DNA from 4 places in the Quadrisphaera sp. DVD1 genome. Region 1 is predicted to be linked to each of the others. Evidence: predicted binding sites of a transcription regulator. Region 1 holds the regulator's gene; each other region holds the start of a gene.

What was found. The regulator HrcA, encoded in region 1, represses chaperone genes, less so after heat shock. The targets are predictions, from matches to a motif close to GNTNGCACTCGGNNNNNCCGAGTGCNANC.
Region 2: the regulator HrcA is predicted to act here: its motif matches at 2,340-2,368, upstream of groL (chaperonin GroEL).
Region 3: the regulator HrcA is predicted to act here: its motif matches at 1,201-1,229, upstream of groES (co-chaperone GroES).
Region 4: the regulator HrcA is predicted to act here: its motif matches at 635-663, upstream of AC5FZL_RS06560 (acetolactate synthase large subunit).

The regions. Positions count from the first base shown of each region.
Region 1 is NZ_JBZYWI010000023.1:12,034-15,410, forward strand. It holds gene AC5FZL_RS04405 (Gmad2 immunoglobulin-like domain-containing protein) at 1-51, shown strand, start outside; gene dnaJ (molecular chaperone DnaJ) at 88-1,203, opposite strand; gene hrcA (heat-inducible transcriptional repressor HrcA) at 1,244-2,266, opposite strand; gene AC5FZL_RS04420 (DUF3097 domain-containing protein) at 2,364-3,287, shown strand; gene AC5FZL_RS04425 (DUF4870 domain-containing protein) at 3,365-3,377, shown strand, end outside.
Region 2 is NZ_JBZYWI010000174.1:2,468-5,844, reverse strand. It holds partial or broken gene AC5FZL_RS14970 (NTP transferase domain-containing protein) at 1-40, opposite strand, end outside; partial or broken gene AC5FZL_RS14965 (DUF4031 domain-containing protein) at 77-337, opposite strand; gene groL (chaperonin GroEL) at 578-2,206, opposite strand; gene AC5FZL_RS14955 (cold-shock protein) at 2,478-2,678, opposite strand; gene AC5FZL_RS14950 (LytR C-terminal domain-containing protein) at 2,921-3,377, opposite strand, start outside.
Region 3 is NZ_JBZYWI010000067.1:10,778-14,154, forward strand. It holds gene AC5FZL_RS09510 (class I SAM-dependent methyltransferase) at 1-1,167, opposite strand, end outside; gene groES (co-chaperone GroES) at 1,395-1,691, shown strand; gene groL (chaperonin GroEL) at 1,833-3,377, shown strand, end outside.
Region 4 is NZ_JBZYWI010000039.1:2,297-5,673, forward strand. It holds gene ilvD (dihydroxy-acid dehydratase) at 1-529, shown strand, start outside; gene AC5FZL_RS06560 (acetolactate synthase large subunit) at 775-2,634, shown strand; gene ilvN (acetolactate synthase small subunit) at 2,631-3,143, shown strand; gene ilvC (ketol-acid reductoisomerase) at 3,214-3,377, shown strand, end outside.

The DNA.
Region 1 (3,377 bases):
GGCCTGGGGCCGCGGCCCTTCGTCGACACCGAGCAGTTCTGGATCGACTGAGGCAGCGGCCCGTGCCGGCCGGCGCCGGCCGCTGCCTCAGCGGCCGGCGAAGCCCCGCTTGAGCCGGGAGAACACCCCGCCGGAGCTGGAGGCCAGACGGCCGTCCGGGCGCTCCTCGCCGCGCGCGACGGCGAGCTCGCGGAGCAGCCGCTCCTGCTCGTCGTCGAGCTTGGTCGGCACCTGCACGTCGACGTGGATGTGGAGGTCGCCGCGGCCGCCGGAGCGCAGGTGCGTCACGCCGAGGCCGCGCATCGTGATGACCTCCGCCGGCTGCGTGCCGGCCGCCACCTCGACGTCGCGCTCGCCGTCGAGGGTGTCGAGGACGAGCACGGTGCCCAGCGCGGCGGCGGTCATCGGGACGGCCAGGGTGCAGTGCAGGTCGTCGCCGCGGCGGGTGAACAGCTCGTGCGGGCGCTGGACGACCTCGACGTAGAGGTCGCCGGCGGGGCCGCCGCCGGGGCCGACCTCGCCCTGGGAGGCCAGCTGGATCCGGGTGCCGGTGTCCACGCCCGCCGGGATCTTGATGGTCAGGCTGCGGCGCTGGCGCACCCGGCCCTCGCCGGAGCACTCGGTGCACGGGGAGGGCAGCACGGTCCCGTAGCCGTGGCAGGCCGGGCACGGGGAGCTCGTGGCCACCTGGCCCAGCAGGGTGCGGGCGGTGCGCTGCACCTGGCCGCGGCCGCCGCACACGTCGCAGGTCTGCGGGTGGGTGCCGGGCTGGGCGCAGCTGCCGTCGCAGACCGGGCAGACCACGGCCGTGTCGATGGTGATCTCGCGCTCGCCGCCGAAGACGGCCTCGCGCAGGTCGACCTCGAGGCGGATCAGCGCGTCGGAGCCGGGCTGGGTGCGCGAGACCGGCCCGCGGGCGCCGCCTCCGCCGAAGATCGTGTCGAAGATGTCGCCGAAGCCGCCGAACCCCTGGCCGAAGCCGCCGCCCATGCCCCCGGAGCCGCCGGAGCCGCCGAGGTCGTAGGCCCGTCGCTTGTCGGGGTTGCTCAGCACCTCGTAGGCGGCCGAGACCTCCTTGAAGCGCTCGCCCTCCCCGGGGTTGACGTCCGGGTGCAGCTGGCGGGCCAGCTTGCGGTAGGCCTTCTTGATGTCGTCGGTGCTGGCGTCGCGGGAGACGCCGAGCGCCGCGTAGTGGTCGCTCACGGGCGTGAGTCGCTCCGATCGGAGGTCGGGGTGAGGTGCCTCACTGGGCCAGCACCTTGGTCAGGTAGCGCGCCACGGCGCGCACCGCGGAGATGGTGGTCGGGTAGTCCATCCTCGTCGGACCGAGGATGCCCAGGCGGGCGACGACCTCGCCACCGGGGCCGTAGCCGCTGCTGACGACCGAGGCCTCGGCCAGGCCGGAGTGCGTGATCTCGCGGCCGATCCGCACCGAGACCCCGCTGGCCGGGTCGTCGGCCATCTCCGAGAGCAGGCGCAGCAGCACCACCTGCTCCTCGATCGCCTCGAGCACCGGGCCGAGGGAGGTCGAGAAGCCGCTGCCGGCGCGCGCGAGGTTCGCGGTGCCGGCCAGGACCATGCGCTCCTCGCGGGTGCTCTCCAGGCTGGAGCGCAGCGCGGCCACCACGGCGGTGACCGCCCCGGCGTCCTCGGGGCGGAACGCCTCCGGCAGCGCCGCGAGCGCCCCGGCGGCCTCCTCGGGACGGCGTCCGGCCGTGGCGGCGTTGAGCCGCCCGCGCAGCTCGGGAACGAGGTCGGGGGCGGTCTCGGCCCCGACGTCGACCATCCGCTGCTCGACCCGGCCGGTGTCGGTGATGAGCACGAGCAGGAGGCGGCGCGGGGCCAGCTCGACGAGCTCGACGTGCCGCACCGACGAGCGCGAGAGCGAGGGGTACTGCACGACGGCGACCTGGTGGGTGAGCTGGGCGAGCAGGCGCACCGTGCGGTCGAGCACGTCGTCGAGGTCGGCGGCCTCGCCGAGCAGCCGCTCGATCGCCCGCCGCTCGGCCGGGGACAGCGGCTTGACGCCGGAGAGCCGGTCGACGAAGACCCGGTAGCCCTTGTCGGTGGGCACCCGCCCCGCGCTGGTGTGCGGCTGGGCGATCAGCCCCTCGTCCTCCAGGGCCGCCATGTCGTTGCGGATGGTGGCCGGCGACACGCCGAGGGCGTGGCGGTCCACGAGCGCCTTCGAGCCCACGGGCTCGCGGGTGGCGACGTAGTCCTCCACGATCGCGCGCAGCACGGCCAGTCGGCGGTCGTCGGTCATCCGGCCTCCCGTCGTGGCGGTCGTCAGTGGTTGGCACTCGCGTTCGCGGAGTGCCAATCCTACGCCGGGTCGGCCGCGGCGCGGGTAGCGTCGGACGGTGCCTGCTGCGCCGCGCAACCCCCCGGCCCGACCCCTCTACGGCGGCTGGGGCGGTGACGCCGTGCGCAGCGCCCCTCCCGCGCACCACCGCACCCGCCCCCGCACCACCGACGCACCCGCCGAGCGCGGGCTCGTCGTCGAGGACGTCGAGACCGGCTGGGTCGGCGCCGTGGTGCGGGTGGAGAAGGTGGGCGGCGTGCACGTGGTGGTGCTCGAGGACCGCCGCGGACGCACCCGCAGCTTCCCGCTGGGCCCGGGGTTCCTCCTCGACGGCGCCCCGGTGCGGCTGACCGCGCCACCGGTGGCGCCTCCCGCGGCGCGCGGCCCGGTGGCTCCCGGGCGCACCGCGAGCGGCTCGGTGGCCGTGGCCGGGACGAGGGCGCGGGTCGCGCGCGGGTCGCGGATCTGGGTCGAGGGCAAGCACGACGCCGAGCTCGTGGAGAAGGTCTGGGGCGACGACCTGCGCGTCGAGGGCGTCGTCGTGGAGGGGCTGGAGGGCGTGGACCACCTGGCCGCGGCCGTCGCGGACTTCTCCCCGGGCCCCGGCCGGCGGGTCGGCGTCCTCGTCGACCACCTCATCACCGGCACCAAGGAGGCCCGGCTGGTCGCCGACGCCCTGCGCGCGGTGCCCGGCGCCGCCCCGCACGTCCTCGTCGTCGGCCACCCCTACGTCGACGTCTGGCAGGCCGTGCGGCCGCGGCGCCTGGGCCTGGCGGCGTGGCCGGTGGTCCCCCGCGGGCGGCCGTGGAAGGAGGGCGTCCTGCAGGCCCTCGGCTGGCCGCACGCCACCACCGCCGACGTCGCGCGCGGCTGGAAGCGGATCCTCGCCAGCGTCGACACCATCGCCGACCTCGAGCCGGACCTGTCCGGGCGGGTGGAGCAGCTCATCGACTTCGTCACCGAGGACCCGCTGGACCGGTGAGGCGCTGGACCCCGGCGTCGCGAGCCGGGAGACTGGTCGGGCCGCGGGAGCGCCCCCGCGCCACCTGAGGAGGAGTCGTGTCCGAGCAGA
Region 2 (3,377 bases), on a different contig from region 1:
AGCGGGTGCCGGCGCCTGCGGCGAGCAGGATGCCGGCCACCCCGTGCAGGCCCTGCCCGGAGGCGGGCCGGGCGGGCTTGTCGCGCTGGCGCACCCGCAGCCCGGAGGCGACCAGGCGCACGAGCAGCTCGCGGGCTGTCACCTGCTGCGCGCCCAGGGCCACGAGGTCGGGCACCGCGGCGTCGGGCACGTCGTAGTGGTCCGCGTCGAAGCTGCGCGGCGGGAGCGCCGCCCGGGCGGCGAAGGCGTGCAGCTCGTCCAGGGAGGTGTCGCTGACCAGGTGCGCCCACAGGCGGCCGTGGGCCGGCCAGCGCGCCTCGTCGACCAGCACCGCCACGAGCCCACCCTACGAGCCCTCGCCGAACCGCACTTCCCGCCAGGAGTGCGCCTCAGGAGCGCCCACGAACCGCACTTCCCGCCAGAAGTGCGGAAGGGGAGCGCCCACGAACCGCACTTCCCGCCAGAAGTGCGGAAGGGGAGGCGCGGCAGGCCCCGGACGCGCCGAGGGCGGCACCCCTGGTGGGGTGCCGCCCTCGGACGGTGGGTCAGGTGGTGCGGGTGGCGCAGGAGGCAGGACTCAGAAGTCCATCCCGCCCATGCCGCCGTCGCCGCCCGGAGCGGCCGCAGCGGCCTTCTCCGGCTTGTCGGCGATGACGGCCTCGGTGGTGAGGAACAGGCCGGCGATGCTGGCCGCGTTCTGCAGCGCCGAGCGGGTCACCTTGGCGGGGTCGATGATCCCGGTGGCCACCATGTCGACGTACTCGTTGGTCGCGGCGTTGAGGCCGTGACCGGTCTCCAGGTTGCGCACGCGCTCGGCGACGACGCCGCCCTCGAGACCGGCGTTGATCGCGATCTGCTTGAGCGGGGCCTCGATGGCGACGCGGACGATGTTGGCGCCCGTCGCCTCGTCACCGGTCAGGCCGAGACCGTCGAACGCGGTCTTGCCGGCCTGGATGAGGGCCACGCCGCCACCGGCGACGATGCCCTCCTCGACGGCCGCCTTCGCGTTGCGCACGGCGTCCTCGATGCGGTGCTTGCGCTCCTTGAGCTCGACCTCGGTCGCCGCGCCGGCCTTGATGACGGCGACGCCGCCGGCCAGCTTGGCCAGGCGCTCCTGCAGCTTCTCGCGGTCGTAGTCGGAGTCGCTGCGCTCGATCTCGGAGCGGATCTGGTTGACCCGGCCGGCGATCTGGTCGGCGTCACCGGCGCCCTCGACGATCGTCGTCTCGTCCTTGGTGACGACGATCTTGCGGGCGCGGCCCAGCAGGTCCAGGCCCGCGGTGTCGAGCTTGAGGCCGACCTCCTCGGAGATGACCTGGCCACCGGTGAGGATCGCGATGTCCTGCAGCATGGCCTTGCGGCGGTCGCCGAAGCCGGGGGCCTTGACGGCCACCGAGCGGAAGATGCCGCGGATCTTGTTGACGACCAGGGTGGCCAGGGCCTCGCCCTCGACGTCCTCGGAGATGATCGCCAGCGGCTTGCCGGACTGGGTGACCTTCTCCAGCAGCGGCAGCAGGTCCTTGATCGAGGAGATCTTGGAGTTGACGACGAGGATGTAGGGGTCGTCGAGGACGGCCTCCATGCGCTCGGAGTCGGTGACGAAGTAGGGCGAGATGTAGCCCTTGTCGAAGCGCATGCCCTCGGTGAGCTCGAGCTCCAGGCCGAAGGTGTTCGACTCCTCGACCGTGATCACGCCCTCCTTGCCGACCTTGTCCATCGCCTCGGCGATGAGCTCGCCGATCTGCGGGTCAGCGGCGGAGATGGACGCGGTGGCCGCGATCTGCTCGCGGGTCTCGACCTCGACGGCGTTCTCGAGCAGCTGCGCGGAGACCGCGGCGACGGCGGCCTCGATGCCCTTGCGCAGCGCCATCGGGTTCGCCCCGGCGGCCACGTTGCGCAGGCCCTCGCGGACCATGGCCTGGGCCAGCACGGTGGCGGTGGTGGTGCCGTCGCCAGCGACGTCGTCCGTCTTCTTGGCGACCTCCTTGACGAGCTCGGCGCCGATCTTCTCGTAGGGGTCCTCGAGGTCGATCTCCTTGGCGATGCTCACGCCGTCGTTGGTGATCGTGGGGGCGCCCCACTTCTTCTCGAGCACGACGTTGCGGCCCTTGGGCCCGAGGGTGACCTTGACGGCGTCGGCGAGGGTGTTCATGCCCCGCTCGAGACCGCGGCGGGCCTCCTCGTTGAAGGAGATGGTCTTTGCCATGCGGATGGTCCTCCCGGAACGGGTGGCGGTGTCGGCCGCGCCGGTGCCCGCGACGGACGCCGCCCCAGCACCGGTCACGTCCCGGGCCTCAGCGGCTCACCAGCACGGCCAGGAGCGTTGGCTCCAGGTCGTGGTTGGCACTCGGGTGTCCTGAGTGCCAGTCCCAAGACTGGCACTCTCACCGCCCGAGTGCAAACCCCCACGGGGCCGAGACGGCGAACGGCGCCGCCCCGCTCCCGCGGGACGACGCCGTTCGCGCGCTGACGAGTCCTCAGGCGAGGCGGACGGCCTCGGCCTGCGGGCCCTTCTGGCCGGTGCCGACCTCGAACTCGACGGCCTGGCCCTCCTCGAGGGAGCGGTAGCCGTCCATCTGGATGGCGGACCAGTGAACGAAGACGTCCGGGCCACCGTCGACGGTGATGAACCCGTACCCCTTCTCGGCGTTGAACCACTTCACGGTTCCCTGAGCCATGTCCTTGCTCCTGTATCACTGCGGTGGTGCAGCGCGGACAGTTCGCCCGCGCCGGGTCTGGAGAGTTCGCGTGGATCCGCGTGGACCCCCGTGCGGCCCCCCGTGCAGGTGCAGAAGGACGTGCTCACACAGAACTGCTCGACCGCGAGCAGGCTAGCGCGGCGGGCCCCGCCGGCGCGAGGGTCGTGCACAGGCTCGAACAGGGGCGGGTGCGCAGGTCAGGACGCCGGCGCGCGCCTCGGTCAGGGGGTCCAGTCGGGGCCCAGGACGACGGTGAGCGAGCCGCTCTCGGCGTCGGCGTCCTCGATCGCCACCGCGCCCAGGTCGTCGGCGACCGCGGCGGCGGTGGACGCGAGCTCGGCGTCGGCGTAGGTGACCGTGGTGGACCGCACGGTCGCGCCGCGCTCGTTGCCGGTGCTCGCCACGGACCAGCCCTGGCGCTGCAGCGCCGAGGAGGCCCTGGCCGCCAGACCGGTCGTCTTCGTCCCGTTGAGCACGACCAGCGGCACGGACGTGTCCGGCTCGGCGCTCTCCTCGTCGGCCTCGTCGGCCTCCACCGGCGCCTCGTCCGCCTCGGCCACGGGCTCGCTCACGACCTCCACCGCGGCGGCGGGGGCGGCCGGCTCGGCGGGGACGTCGGCGGGCACGGTCTCGACCACGGCGGCCGGGGCCTGCTCGGAGGCGACCACGGCGGTGCCG
Region 3 (3,377 bases), on a different contig from region 1:
CACGCTCTGCTGGCCGGCGACCCGGGTCAGCACCACGGTGGCCTCGCCCGGCCCGGACAGGCGGAGCTGGCGGCGCAGCTGCTCGACCTCCAGGGCGCTGCCGCGCTTGAGCACCTCGACCCGGCCCACGCCGCGGTCGCGCAGCCGGGTGCGCAGGGCCTTGAGCCCGAAGGGCAGCACCTCCTCGACGACGAGGGCGCGCGCCAGGGGCGTGCGCACGAGGACGTCGGAGGTGACGTAGGCGATCGTCGGGTCCAGCAGCCGCCCGGAGACCAGGGCCGCGACCTGCCCGACCAGGCCCGAGCGCACGACGGCGCCGTCGGGGTCGTAGAGGTAGGTGCCCACGCCGGACGCGTCGCGCACGGCGTCCGGGGTGCCCATCCCGACGTCGTCGACCTCGGTGGCCCCGCCGTCGCGCAGCACCAGCGCGCTGGCGCGCAGGCCCGGGCGGGCCAGCGGCCCGAACCAGACCGCCGCCTCGACCACGTCGCCGTCCACCGACACCCACTGGGTCTCTGCTCCCGGCGGGGCGAGGTCGCGCGGGATGCCCGGCGCGAGCTTGACGCCGGTGGCCGGCACGGCGCGGGCGACCTCCAGCACGGCGTCCCAGGGCGGGGAGGCCCGGTGGGGGTCGAGCACGCGGCGGCCGCTGGCGGTGCGCCGGGCCGGGTCCAGCCAGGCGCCGTCCACGCCGGACAGGTCCACCGACATCGCCTCGGCCTGGCGCACCTGGGCCTCGGGCCAGTGGCGCAGGTTCACCGTGGCCACGGCGGCGGTGGTCTCGTCGCGGTCGACCGCGAGCACCCGGCGGTCCAGGCCGGCCAGCGCCATCGCGTCCCCGCCGATGCCGCACCCCAGGTCGGCCACGCGCTCGACGCCGGCCAGGGCGAAGCGCTGGGCGTGCCGGGCCGCCACCTCCAGCCGGGTGGCCTGGGCCAGGCCCTCCACGGTGAAGAGCATGCCGGCGGCGAACGGCCCGAACTTGCTCTCGGCGCGGGCGCGCAGCCGGGACTGCGTCAGGGCCGCGGCCACCAGCGCCGGGTCGACGCCCTCGCCGCGCAGGCGCTCGGCCAGGCCCATCGCGGCGTCCTCGCGGTAGGGCGGCAGCGCCTCGAGCAGGGCCCAGCCCTCCGGCGTCAGCAGCGCCGAGAGCCCTGCTGCGTCCACGCCCCGATCCTCGCACGCCCGAGCACCCGGGTGGCTGGCACTCCGGTTGACCGAGTGCTAACGCCGGTCCTAGAGTCGCACTGGCACTCTCCCCGTGAGGGTGCCAGCTGCTGCGGCGGCGCCGGCCGGCACCGCGACGACGGACGGCACCGCAGCGCGGCGCAGACATCGCACCACCTGAACCGCTGTCAGAGCACCACCCTCACAAGCGAAGGGGAGGTCCGCACGTGTCGGTCTCCATCAAGCCGCTCGAAGACCGCATCGTCGTCAAGCCGCTCGACGCCGAGCAGACGACCGCTTCCGGCCTGGTCATCCCGGACACCGCGAAGGAGAAGCCCCAGGAGGGCGAGGTCCTGAGCGTGGGCCCGGGCCGCATCGACGACAACGGCAACCGCGTCCCGCTGGACGTCTCCGTCGGCGACAAGGTCATCTACTCCAAGTACGGCGGCACCGAGGTCAAGTACGGCGGCCAGGAGCTGCTCGTGCTCTCTGCGCGCGACGTGCTGGCCATCGTCACCCAGTGATCCACCGGCCGGAGAGCGGCGCCAGCCGCCGCCCCGGCCCCTGAACGGCGCGCCCCGGCGGCCCGGTACGCACCGGGCCCCGGGGCGTCCGCCGTCCGCGCACAGCCCAGCACCTCCCGAACCAGATCGAGGTAGTCAGACATGGCCAAGACGCTGCTGTTCAACGACGAAGCCCGGCGCGCGCTCGAGCGCGGCGTGGACGCGCTCGCGAACGCCGTGAAGGTGACGCTCGGCCCCCGCGGCCGCAACGTCGTCATCGACAAGAAGTGGGGGGCGCCCACCATCACCAACGACGGGGTGACCATCGCCCGCGAGGTCGAGCTGGAGGACCCCTACGAGAACCTCGGGGCCCAGCTGGCCAAGGAGGTCGCCACCAAGACCAACGACGTGGCCGGTGACGGCACCACGACGGCGACCGTGCTGGCCCAGGCGATGGTCCACGAGGGCCTGCGCAACGTCGCCGCCGGCGCCGGTCCGGCCGCCCTCAAGCGGGGCATCGACGCCGCGGTGGACGCGATCAGCGCGCAGCTGCTCGAGACCGCCCGCGAGGTCGGCGGCAAGGAGGAGATCGCCCAGGTCGCCACCATCTCCGCGCAGGACGCGGCCGTGGGCGACCTGCTGGCCGAGGCCTTCGACAAGGTCGGCAAGGACGGCGTCATCACCGTGGAGGAGTCCTCCACGATGGCGCTCGAGCTCGACTTCACCGAGGGCATGCAGTTCGACAAGGGCTACATCTCGCCCTACTTCGTCACCGACTCCGAGCGCATGGAGGCCGTCCTCGAGGACGCCCACGTGCTCATCACCCAGGGCAAGATCTCCTCGGTCGCCGAGCTGCTGCCGCTGCTGGAGAAGGTGCTGCAGACCAGCAAGCCCCTGTTCATCATCGCCGAGGACGTCGACGGCGAGGCGCTGTCGACCCTCGTGGTCAACAAGATCCGCGGCACCTTCACCGCCGTCGCGGTGAAGGCCCCGGGCTTCGGCGACCGCCGCAAGGCGATCCTCCAGGACGTCGCGATCCTCACCGGCGCCCAGGTCGTCAGCCCCGAGGTCGGCCTCAAGCTCGACCAGGTCGGGCTCGAGGTGCTGGGCTCCGCCCGCCGCGTGGTGGTCACCAAGGACGACACCACGATCATCGACGGCGCGGGCGACCCGGCCGAGGTCCAGGCCCGCGTGGGCCAGGTCAAGGCCGAGATCGAGCGCACCGACTCCGACTGGGACCGCGAGAAGCTGCAGGAGCGCCTGGCGAAGCTGGCCGGCGGCGTCTGCGTCATCAAGGTCGGCGCGGCCACCGAGGTCGAGCTCAAGGAGCGCAAGCACCGCATCGAGGACGCCGTCTCGGCGACCCGCGCGGCCATCGAGGAGGGCATCGTCGCCGGTGGCGGCTCCGCCCTCGTGCACGCCGCCTCCGCGGTCGACTCCCTGTCGCTGACCGGTGACGAGGCCACGGGCGCTCGGATCGTTCAGCTCTCGGTGGTCGAGCCGCTGCGCTGGATCGCCGAGAACGCCGGGCTCGAGGGCTACGTCGCCGTGGAGCGCGTGCGCGGCCTCGAGGCCGGCTCCGGCCTCAACGCCGCCACCGGCGAGTACGGCGACCTGCTCGCGCAGGGAGTCATCGACCCGGTCAAGGTGACGCGCTCGGCGCTGCGGAACGCCGCCTCCATCGCGGCCATGGTGCTGACCACTGAC
Region 4 (3,377 bases), on a different contig from region 1:
CCTCGGCGGCACGCTGGCCCCCGGCGGCGCCGTGGTGAAGTCCGCGGGCTTCGAGTCCGACGTCTTCGAGGGCACCGCGCGGGTCTTCGACCGCGAGCGCGCCGCCATGGACGCCCTCGAGGACGGCACGATCGCCGCCGGCGACGTCGTGGTGATCCGCTACGAGGGCCCCAAGGGCGGTCCGGGCATGCGCGAGATGCTCGCCATCACCGGCGCGATCAAGGGTGCGGGCCTCGGCAAGGACGTCCTGCTGCTCACCGACGGCCGCTTCTCCGGTGGCACGACCGGCCTGTGCGTCGGGCACGTCGCCCCGGAGGCGGTGGACAGCGGGCCGATCGCCCACGTGCGCGACGGCGACCGGATCCGCCTCGACGTCGGCACGAAGCGGCTCGACCTCCTCGTCGACCCCGCCGTGCTCGCCGAGCGCGCGCAGGGCTGGGCGCCGGTGCCGCACAAGTACACCCGCGGCGTGCTGGCCAAGTACGCCAAGCTCGTCGGGTCGGCGTCCGGCGGGGCCGTCTGCGACTGAGGTGCCCACCCCTCGGGCACCCCGTCTCACGATGTGGGACGGGGTGCCCTTGGGGCTGACACGCGCGCCGGTGCGGGTCTAGGGTCGCGCCATGGGCACGGTCCGGGTAGTACTCGCGCAGCGCGCGAGCTGACGCCGACGTCTGACGACCTGCCGCGCGCGACCCTCCGCCGTCCTCGCCGTGTCGAGGGCCGGAGGGTCTTTGCATGCCCACACGCCACAGCAGTCCCCGCGGGAGGAACCCGATGAGCAGTCCAGGGAACAGCGAGCAGCCCGAGCGGATGACCGGAGCGGCCAGCCTGGTCCGCTCCCTCGAGCGCGCCGGCACCGAGGTGGTGTTCGGCCTGCCGGGCGGGGCGATCCTGCCCACCTACGACCCGCTCCTCGACAGCCCCACGCTGCGGCACGTCCTCGTGCGCCACGAGCAGGGCGCCGGGCACGCGGCCCAGGGCTACGCCCAGGCCACCGGCCGGGTCGGCGTCTGCCTGGCCACGTCGGGCCCCGGGGCGACCAACCTCGTCACGGCGATCGCCGACGCCCACATGGACTCCGTGCCGATGGTCGCGATCACCGGCCAGGTCGCGAGCACCGCGATCGGCACGGACGCCTTCCAGGAGGCGGACATCGTCGGCATCACGCTGCCGATCACCAAGCACAACTACCTCGTGACCGACCCCGACGACATCCCGCGCGTCGTGGCCGAGGCCTTCCACCTGGCCTCCACGGGCCGGCCCGGGCCGGTCCTCGTCGACGTCACCAAGGACGCCCAGCAGGCGATGACGACGTTCCAGTGGCCGGAGAAGGTGGAGCTGGCCGGCTACCACCCGGTGACCCGGCCGCACGGCAAGCAGGTGCGCGAGGCCGCGCGGATGCTCGCCGAGGCCAAGCGGCCGGTGCTCTACGTCGGCGGCGGCGTGATCAAGGCCGGGGCCAGCCGCGAGCTGCACCAGCTCGTCGACCTCTCCGGCGCCCCCGCGGTCACCACCCTCATGGCCCGCGGCGCCCTGCCGGACTCCCACCCCGCCAACCTCGGCATGCCCGGCATGCACGGCACCGTGGCGGCGGTGACGGCGCTGCAGAAGGCCGACCTCATCGTCAGCCTCGGCGCGCGCTTCGACGACCGGGTCACCGGGGTGCTCTCCTCCTTCGCCCCGGACGCGGCGATCGTCCACGCCGACATCGACCCCGCGGAGATCGGCAAGAACCGCCGGGCCGACGTCCCGATCGTCGGTGACGCCCGCGAGGTCATCAGCGAGCTGCTCGTCGCCCTGGCGGCCGAGCACGCCGCCGGCCGGCGGGCCGACCTGGGCGGCTGGTGGCGCCAGCTCGACCAGCTGCGCTCGACCTACCCCCTCGGCTTCGACGAGCCGGACGACGGCACGCTGTCGCCGCAGCGCGTCATCCAGCGCATCGGCCAGATCTCCGGGCCGGAGACGATCTTCGCCTCGGGCGTCGGCCAGCACCAGATGTGGGCCGCGCAGTTCATCAAGTACGAGAACCCGCGCACCTGGCTGAACTCCGGGGGCCTGGGGACGATGGGCTACGCCGTCCCCGCGGCGATGGGCGCCAAGGTCGGCATGCCCGGCAGCACGGTGTGGGCGATCGACGGTGACGGCTGCTTCCAGATGACCAACCAGGAGCTCGCCACCTGCGCCCTCAACAACATCCCGATCAAGGTGGCGGTGATCAACAACTCCAGCCTCGGGATGGTCCGGCAGTGGCAGACCCTGTTCTACGACGGGCGCTACTCCAACACCGACCTGCACACCGGCACCGGCGCGGCGCGGGGCCAGCGGATCCCGGACTTCGTCAAGCTCGCCGACGCCTACGGCTGCGTGGGGCTGCGCTGCGAGGACCCTGGTGACCTCGACGCCGTGATCGACAAGGCGATGAGCGTGGACGACCGCCCGGTCGTCGTCGACTTCGTCGTCCACCGCGACGCGATGGTGTGGCCGATGGTCCCCAGCGGCGTGAGCAACTCCGACATCCAGTACGCCCGCGACCTCACGCCCGTGTGGGACCGCGACGAGTCGGTCAGCCTCGAGAACGACGTCGAGCACGCCCGCGACGCCGACCCCTCCGTCCCCACGGGGAGGAGCTGGTGAGCCGCCACACGCTCTCGGTCCTCGTCGAGGACAAGCCCGCGGTCCTCACCCGGGTCGCCGCGCTGTTCGCCCGGCGCGGCTTCAACATCCACTCCCTGGCGGTCGGCCCGACCGAGCACGCCGACCTCTCCCGGATCACCGTCGTCGTCGACGTCGAGGACCTCCCGCTGGAGCAGGTGACCAAGCAGCTCAACAAGCTCATCAACGTCCTCAAGGTCGTCGAGCTGGAGCCGGACTCCTCCGTCCAGCGCGAGCTGCTGCTCGTCAAGGTCCGCGCCGACCCGGCCACCCGCGGGCAGGTCGTCGACGCGGTCGGGCTCTTCCGCGCCCACGTCGTCGACGTCGCGCCCGAGGCGCTGACCATCGAGGCGATCGGCAGCCCGGAGAAGAACGCGGCCCTGCTGCGCGTGCTGGAGCCGTTCGGCGTCCGCGAGATCGTCCAGTCCGGGGTCGTGGCCGTCAGCCGCGGCAGCCGGTCGATCGCCGACCGGGCGCTGCGCAGCGCCTGAGGCCCGGGCCCGAGCAGCACCACCCCAAGACCCACACCACCGATCCGAGGAGAACAGCACCGTGGCGGAGATGTACTACGACGACGACGCCGACCTGTCGATCATCCAGGGGCGCAAGGTCGCCGTCCTGGGCTACGGCAGCCAGGGCCACGCCCACGCGCTGAGCCTGCGCGACTCCGGGGTCGACGTCCGCGTCGGTCTGGCGGAGGGCAGCAAGAGCCGGGCGAAGGCCGA